Massilia litorea: one gene and its partner. Each later gene encodes a partner of the first gene's protein in a complex. Links are inferred from orthologs where the notes say so. Each region holds a gene or a part of one and is shown on either strand. Other genes may lie near its edges.

Region 1 (3,194 bases):
GTCCTCGTACACGCCGCCGCTGGCGCGGTCCGAGACCGACACCAGGCCGATCACCAGCGGCACATCCTTACTCGTCTGCGGACTCATCGTCGTCGGATTCGCTTTCGTCGTCGGTCGGGGCGGCCTTCTTCTTGCTCAGGTCCTTCAGGATCTGGAACAGTTCGCGGTAGGCCTTCGGCGGCTTGTTCTCGGCCTGCTCCTTGCGCGCATTGCGGATCAGGGTGCGCAGGTGCTGCACGTCGAGTTCCGGATGCTCTTCCAGCAGCGTGGTGAGTGCCTTGTCGTCGGTCAGCAGCTTCTCGCGGCGGCGCTCGAGCGCGTGCAGCGCGGCCGTCTCGGCCTTCGAGGCGCCTTTCCAGCTGTCGATGGTGCGCTGGATGACGGCCACTTCCTCTTCGGTGAGCGTGCGCATCTTCTTGCCGACGAACTGCAGCTGGCGACGGCGGCCTTCGTGGTTCGTGATGGTCTGGCACATCAGGATGGCGTCCTTGACGTCTTCCGGCATCGGCACGCGCTTGACGCGGTCGCGCGGCTCGGCAACGAGCTGCGCGCCGAGTTTCTGCAACTCGTCCATCTGACGCTTGAGTTCAGATTTGGAAGGGCGTTCGTATTCTTGCTCGAACTCGTTGGACTGGAAGCCCACCGAGCCGCGGTTTGGATTTGGCATGGTATCGAATGATCCGATTGGCACGGAGCCGATCAGTAAAAACAGTAAACGGCTGCTATGATAACTGTTTTAGGGCTCGCGACGAAAAACACGATATGAACGACTCCGTTTTTACCCACACCCAGGACCAGCTGAAAGCGCTGGCGCAGAGCGTGCTCGCTTTCGCCAAAGAGCAGGGCGCGACCGATGCCTCGGTCGAGATCAGCGAGGGTAGCGGACTGTCGGTGTCGGTGCGTCGCGGCCAGATCGAAACCATTGAGCAGAACAAGGACAAGGGCATCGGCGTGACGGTGTATGCCGGCCAGCGCCGCGGCAACGCCAGCACCTCCGATTTTTCGGAGACCTCGTTGCGCGCCACGGTGGAGGCGGCCTGGAACATCGCCCGCTTCACGGCCGAAGACGATGCCGCCGGCCTGCCCGACGCCGACATGCTGGAGATGAACCCGCGCGACCTGCGCCTGTGCTACCCATGGCAGATCAGCACCGAGGAAGCCGTGGAACTGGCCCAGCGCTGCGAGAACGCCGCCTTCGAGGTCGACCGCCGCATCACCAACAGCGAAGGCGCCAGCGTCTACGTGCAGCAATCGCACTTCGTGGCCGCCAACACGCGCGGCTTCATGGGCGGCTATCCGTTCTCGCGCCACACGATGTCGGTCGCGCCGATCGCCGGCAAGGGTAATAAAATGCAGCGCGACGACTGGTACACCTCGGCGCGCGACCCGAAAAAGCTGGCCAAGCCGGAAGCGGTCGGCCGCTACGCCGCCGAACGCGCGCTGGCACGCCTGAACGCAAGAAAACTCGACACCCGCAGCTGCCCGGTGCTGTTCGAGGCGCCGCTGGCCGCCGGCCTGGTCGGCGCCTTTGTCCAGGCCGTTTCCGGCGGCTCGCTCTACCGCAAGTCGAGCTTCCTCCTCGATACCCTGGGCAAGCAGGTCTTCCCGAGCCACATCCAGATCATGGAAGACCCGCACGTGATCGGCGAAGTCGGTTCTTCGCCTTTTGACGAGGAAGGCGTGCGCACCGTGCGCCGCAAGGTCATCGACAGCGGCGTGCTGCAGGGGTACTTCCTGTCCTCGTATTCGGCCCGCAAGCTCGGCATGAAAACCACCGGCAATGCCGGCGGCGCGCACAATCTCACCATCACCTCGGACGAGACCAGGCTGGCCGACGATTTCGAAGGCATGCTGCGCAAGATGGGCACCGGCCTGCTCGTGACGGAACTGATGGGGCAGGGCGTGAACTACGTCACCGGCGACTATTCGCGCGGCGCCTCGGGCTACTGGGTCGAGAATGGCGTCATCCAGTATCCGGTCGAGGAAATCACGATCGCCGGCAATATGCGCGAGATGTTCCAGCAGATCGTCGGCGTCGGCAACGACGTGCTGTCGCGCGGGAATAAATCGACGGGCTCGATCCTGATCGAGAAGATGGTCGTCGCAGGTAATTGATTTATATAGGGAATAGCATGAGCCGATTCGTTCGTATCGACAAGGAAAACAACCCGAAGAAGGCGGTGCTGCTGAACCTCGACCTGGTGGCATCGGTCGAGCTCTCCCCCCAGTCCGACCTGCTCAGTTCAGCCGATGAAAAGCGGGTGTATGCCAGCTGCCTGGCGCACGACAAGACGGTGATCGCGACCGTGCACTTCGACACGGTCGAAGATGCGCATGCCTGGGTGGAGAAGCACCTGGGCGTGCAGCTCTGAGGCTGGGTCCTCAGCCCGCCGTTGCCTCGTCTCCCAGCTTGTGCAGCGCCTTCTCCACGGCCGTGGCCAGCTCCGCCAGCTGGAACGGCTTGCGTAGCAGCATATCGTTTCCGATCACCTGTTCGATCGCCTTCATGTCGGCATAACCGGTGGCGATGATCATCGGCACGCCCGGCAATTCGGCGCGGGCGCGCTGCACCAGTTCCGCCCCCGTCATCCCCGGCATCAGGTAGTCTGTAATGATCAGGTCGGGCCGCGCCCGCAGCAGTTCGCGCAAGCCGGCCTCGCCGTCGGCCGCCTGGGCCACCCTGTGGCCGAGCGCCTCGAGCGATTCGACCATCGACTCGCGCACGAAATCGTCGTCCTCGACCACCAGGATACGCGCCCCCGGACGCGGCGTGGCGGTGGCTGCGCGTTCCGGCAGGGCTGGCGCGCCTGCGCCGCTGGAGGCCACCGGCAGCCAGATCTCGACCGTCGTGCCGACCCCCTGTTCGCTCAGGATGCGCGCCGCGCCGCCCGATTGCTGGGCCATGCCGTAGACCTGGGACAGGCCCAGGCCCGTGCCCTTGCCGACGCCCTTGGTGGTGAAGAAGGGCTCGAATACGCGCGCAGCGACTTCAGGCGGCATGCCTTCGCCGCTATCGGTGACCGCGATGCGTACGTACTCGCCGGGCGGCAGCAAGCCCTCCGGCGGCGTGGCCGGGCCGGCGCTGAAGCGCAACTCTCCGCCGCCATCCATGGCGTCGCGCGCATTGATGGCCAGGTTCAGCAGCGCCATCTCCATCTGGTTGGTGTCGGCCATCACGCTGGCGCCGGGCGCCT
Region 2 (3,299 bases), 1.9 Mb from region 1 along the record:
GCGCGAGCACGGCATCTGGCTGATCGGCGGCACCCTGCCGCTGCGCTCGCAGGAAGACGGCAAGGTGCTCAACACGACGCTGGTCTACGACCCGCAGGGTGCATCGATCGGCCGCTACGACAAGATCCACCTGTTCGGCTTCAACAAGGGCGGCGAATCCTATGACGAAGCGCGCACCATCGTGCCGGGCGAAGCGGTCGGCAGCTTCGAGGCGCCGTTCGGCCGGGTCGGCCTGTCGGTCTGCTACGACCTGCGTTTCCCCGAGCTCTACCGCGCCATGGGCGAATGCGCGCTGATCGTGGTCCCGGCCGCTTTTACCCACACCACCGGCAGCGCCCACTGGGAAGTCCTGCTGCGCGCCCGCGCCATCGAAAACCAGTGCTATGTGCTCGCTTCGGCCCAGGGCGGCACCCATGCCAACGGCCGCCGCACTTTCGGCCACAGCATGCTGGTCGATCCCTGGGGCGAAGTGAAGGACGTGTTGCGCGAAGGGGAGGGCGTGGTGTCGGGCGAGCTCGATCCGGCGTTCCTGGCATCGGTGCGCGAGAGCCTGCCGGCGCTACGGCACCGAAAAATGTGATCTCGCCTGGAACGCCGAGGTAACGTAGGGTGGGCACTTGTGCCCACGCGTACGTGCAGTTGAATGCCGCAACGTATCCAACATGGCGATTGCTGCGTTTACGATGTTTTGTCGCGATACCACGGCGCACAAGTGCGCCCGCGTGGGCACGAGTGCCCACCCTACGTTACGCTGCTTGCTTGGCCAGACACCCGCGTCCGCACCGGTACGATCCAGGCGGATATGGCACAATGCCCGAATCCTCACGAGACCGAGACAAGACGCAAAATGACCCCATTCGAACCGAATCTTTCCTCCCTGGCTGTCGCACGCGATGTGCTGCTGACGCCATTTGGCCTCGACGAAGGCAAGTTGCTGCGCACGCTGGGCACGATGTTCACCCACAAGGTCGATTACGCCGACCTGTATTTCCAGTTCACCAAGAGCGAAGGCTGGAGCCTGGAAGAGGGCATCGTCAAGACCGGCAGCTTCTCGATCGACCAGGGCGTGGGCGTGCGCGCCATCTCGGGCGAGAAGACGGCCTTTGCCTATTCCGACGAGATCTCCGAATCCGCGCTGCTCGACGCGGCGGCCGCGACGCGCACCATCGCGCGCGCCGGCGCCGGCCGCGTGAAGGTTGCGGCCAGCACGACGCCGACCGGCGGCCGTTCGCTCTACCTGCCGCGCGATCCGCTCGCCTCGCTCGACGCCACCGCCAAGGTGCGCCTGCTCGAGCGCGTCGAGAAAATGGCACGCGCCAAGGATCCGCGCGTGGTGCAGGTGATGGCAGGCCTGGCCGGCGAATACGACGTAGTGCTGGTGGTGCGCAGCGACGGCGTGCTGGCCGCCGACATCCGGCCGCTGGTGCGCGTGTCCGTCACCGTGATCGCCGAGCAGAACGGCCGGCGCGAGACCGGTTCCTCGGGCGGCGGCGGCCGTTTCGACTACGGCTATTTCGACGACGAGATCCTCGACCGCTATGCGACCGAGGCGGTGAAATCGGCGCTGGTCAACCTCGATGCGCGCCCGGCCCCGGCCGGCCCGATGACGATCGTGCTCGGACCGGGCTGGCCCGGCGTGCTGCTGCACGAAGCCGTCGGCCACGGCCTGGAAGGCGATTTTAATCGCAAGGGTTCGTCCTCGTATGCCGGCATGATCGGCCAGCGCGTGGCTGCCAAGGGCGTGACCGTGGTCGACGACGGTACCCTGAAGGACCGCCGCGGTTCGCTCAACATGGACGACGAAGGCAATCCGACCCAGTGCACGACGCTGATCGAGGACGGCATCCTGAAGGGCTATATCCAGGACACGATGAACGCGCGCCTGATGAAGATGCCGATCACCGGCAACGCCCGCCGCGAGTCCTTCGCCCACCTGCCGATGCCGCGCATGACGAACACCTACATGCTGGCGGGCGACAAGGACCCGGCCGAAATCCTGGCCTCGGTCAAGAACGGCCTGTACGCGGTCAACTTCGGCGGCGGCCAGGTCGACATCACGAACGGCAAGTTCGTGTTCTCGGCCAGCGAAGCCTACATGATCGAAGACGGCAAGATCACCTATCCGGTCAAGGGCGCAACCCTGATCGGCAACGGCCCGGAAGTCATGAACCGCATCTCGATGATCGGCAACGACATGGCGCTCGACTCGGGCGTCGGCGTGTGCGGCAAGGAAGGCCAGAGCGTGCCGGTCGGCGTGGGACAGCCGACGCTGCGGATCGATGGCGTGACCGTTGGCGGTACGGCATAAAATTCGCTGCTGTTGCGATGAACGAATGCCCGGCTTGCCGGGCATTTTTTTTGGCGATGAATTGGATTTAAGCTGTAGGGTGGGCGGGTCCCCCGCCCACGCGTTCAACGAACGCTGGCTTCTTCCCGAAATATCATCAGCCGGTTGAACGCGTGGGCGGCAAACCGCGGGGCCGCCGAGGCCCACCCTGCGTCCCTCCGTTTGAAGTTGCAGGATTACCCGCCACCCCTCAGAACTTGTACGTCAACCGCGCATACACCGTCCTCCCGATCGGATCCGTATAGCGCGGATCGTAGCCCAGCTGGAAGTTCGTGACCTGGTTCGTAAACGGCGGCTCCTTGTCGAACAGGTTCTTGATACCGGCGGTCAGTTCGAACATCTTGTTGCCGGTGAAGGTGGTCGACAGCGACCAGGTCGAGTAATGCCGGACCTTGTTGGCGAACTCGGGCGCAACGGACGTGTTCTGGTCTTCGTAGTGCGACAGGTAGCGGTTCGTCAGGTTGAAGCTGTAGTCGCCGCGTACCAAGGTCAGCAGCAGGTTGTGGCGCCACCGGAACACCGGGCTGGCGTCGGCATAGCGTCCGGCGTTCTGCGTGAACGGGCCGCCGCGCTCGTTCTGGTACTCGTATTTGTTGACATAGGTGCCATCGATCGAAAGGCTGATGTTGCCGAAATCGTTGCGCGGCAGCCGGTACAGCACGGACAGGTCGAGGCCGCGGGTACGCACTTCGCCGAGGTTGTCGGTGAGGTCGAGCACGTAGTTGAGCCGGGTGCCGCTCGGGTCGTAGACGAACAGGTTCTGGTATTTCACCGGGTCGCCGAAGATCGTTTGCTCGGCCAGCGAATTGATCTGGTCCTTGAGCTTGATTTGCCAGTAGTCGGCCGACAGCGTCAGCGAGGGGATCGGCTCGACCACGATGCCAGCGCTGAAGGTGCGCGAACGTTCCGGAGACAGGTCGGGGTTGCCGCCGCCGCGTATGTTCTGCTGCTG

Evidence for each region.
Region 2: the proteins of pmbA (region 1) and tldD are in contact, whole or in part, in a solved structure (PDB 5NJ9), measured with the Escherichia coli proteins. The link is inferred for Massilia litorea from one-to-one orthologs.

The regions. Positions count from the first base shown.
Region 1 is NZ_CP062941.1:1,928,982-1,932,175, forward strand. What follows is about bases 62-2,938. They hold pmbA (metalloprotease PmbA), read left to right. Parts: upstream 62-762; coding sequence 763-2,115; downstream 2,116-2,938. Other genes in these bases: mog (molybdopterin adenylyltransferase), read right to left, coding at 62-87; yjgA (ribosome biogenesis factor YjgA), read right to left, coding at 68-667; LPB04_RS08615 (hypothetical protein), read left to right, coding at 2,133-2,372; LPB04_RS08620 (response regulator), read right to left, coding at 2,383-2,938. Outside these bases: more of mog, read right to left, coding at 1-61; more of LPB04_RS08620, read right to left, coding at 2,939-3,194.
Region 2 is NZ_CP062941.1:77,209-80,507, reverse strand. The notes cover bases 96-3,077. They hold tldD (metalloprotease TldD), read left to right. Parts: upstream 96-847; coding sequence 848-2,308; downstream 2,309-3,077. Other genes in these bases: LPB04_RS00350 (TonB-dependent receptor), read right to left, coding at 2,538-3,077; LPB04_RS00360 (carbon-nitrogen hydrolase family protein), read left to right, coding at 96-580. In the rest of the region: more of LPB04_RS00360, read left to right, coding at 1-95; more of LPB04_RS00350, read right to left, coding at 3,078-3,299. UniProt on the Escherichia coli protein: Metalloprotease involved in CcdA degradation. Suppresses the inhibitory activity of the carbon storage regulator (CsrA).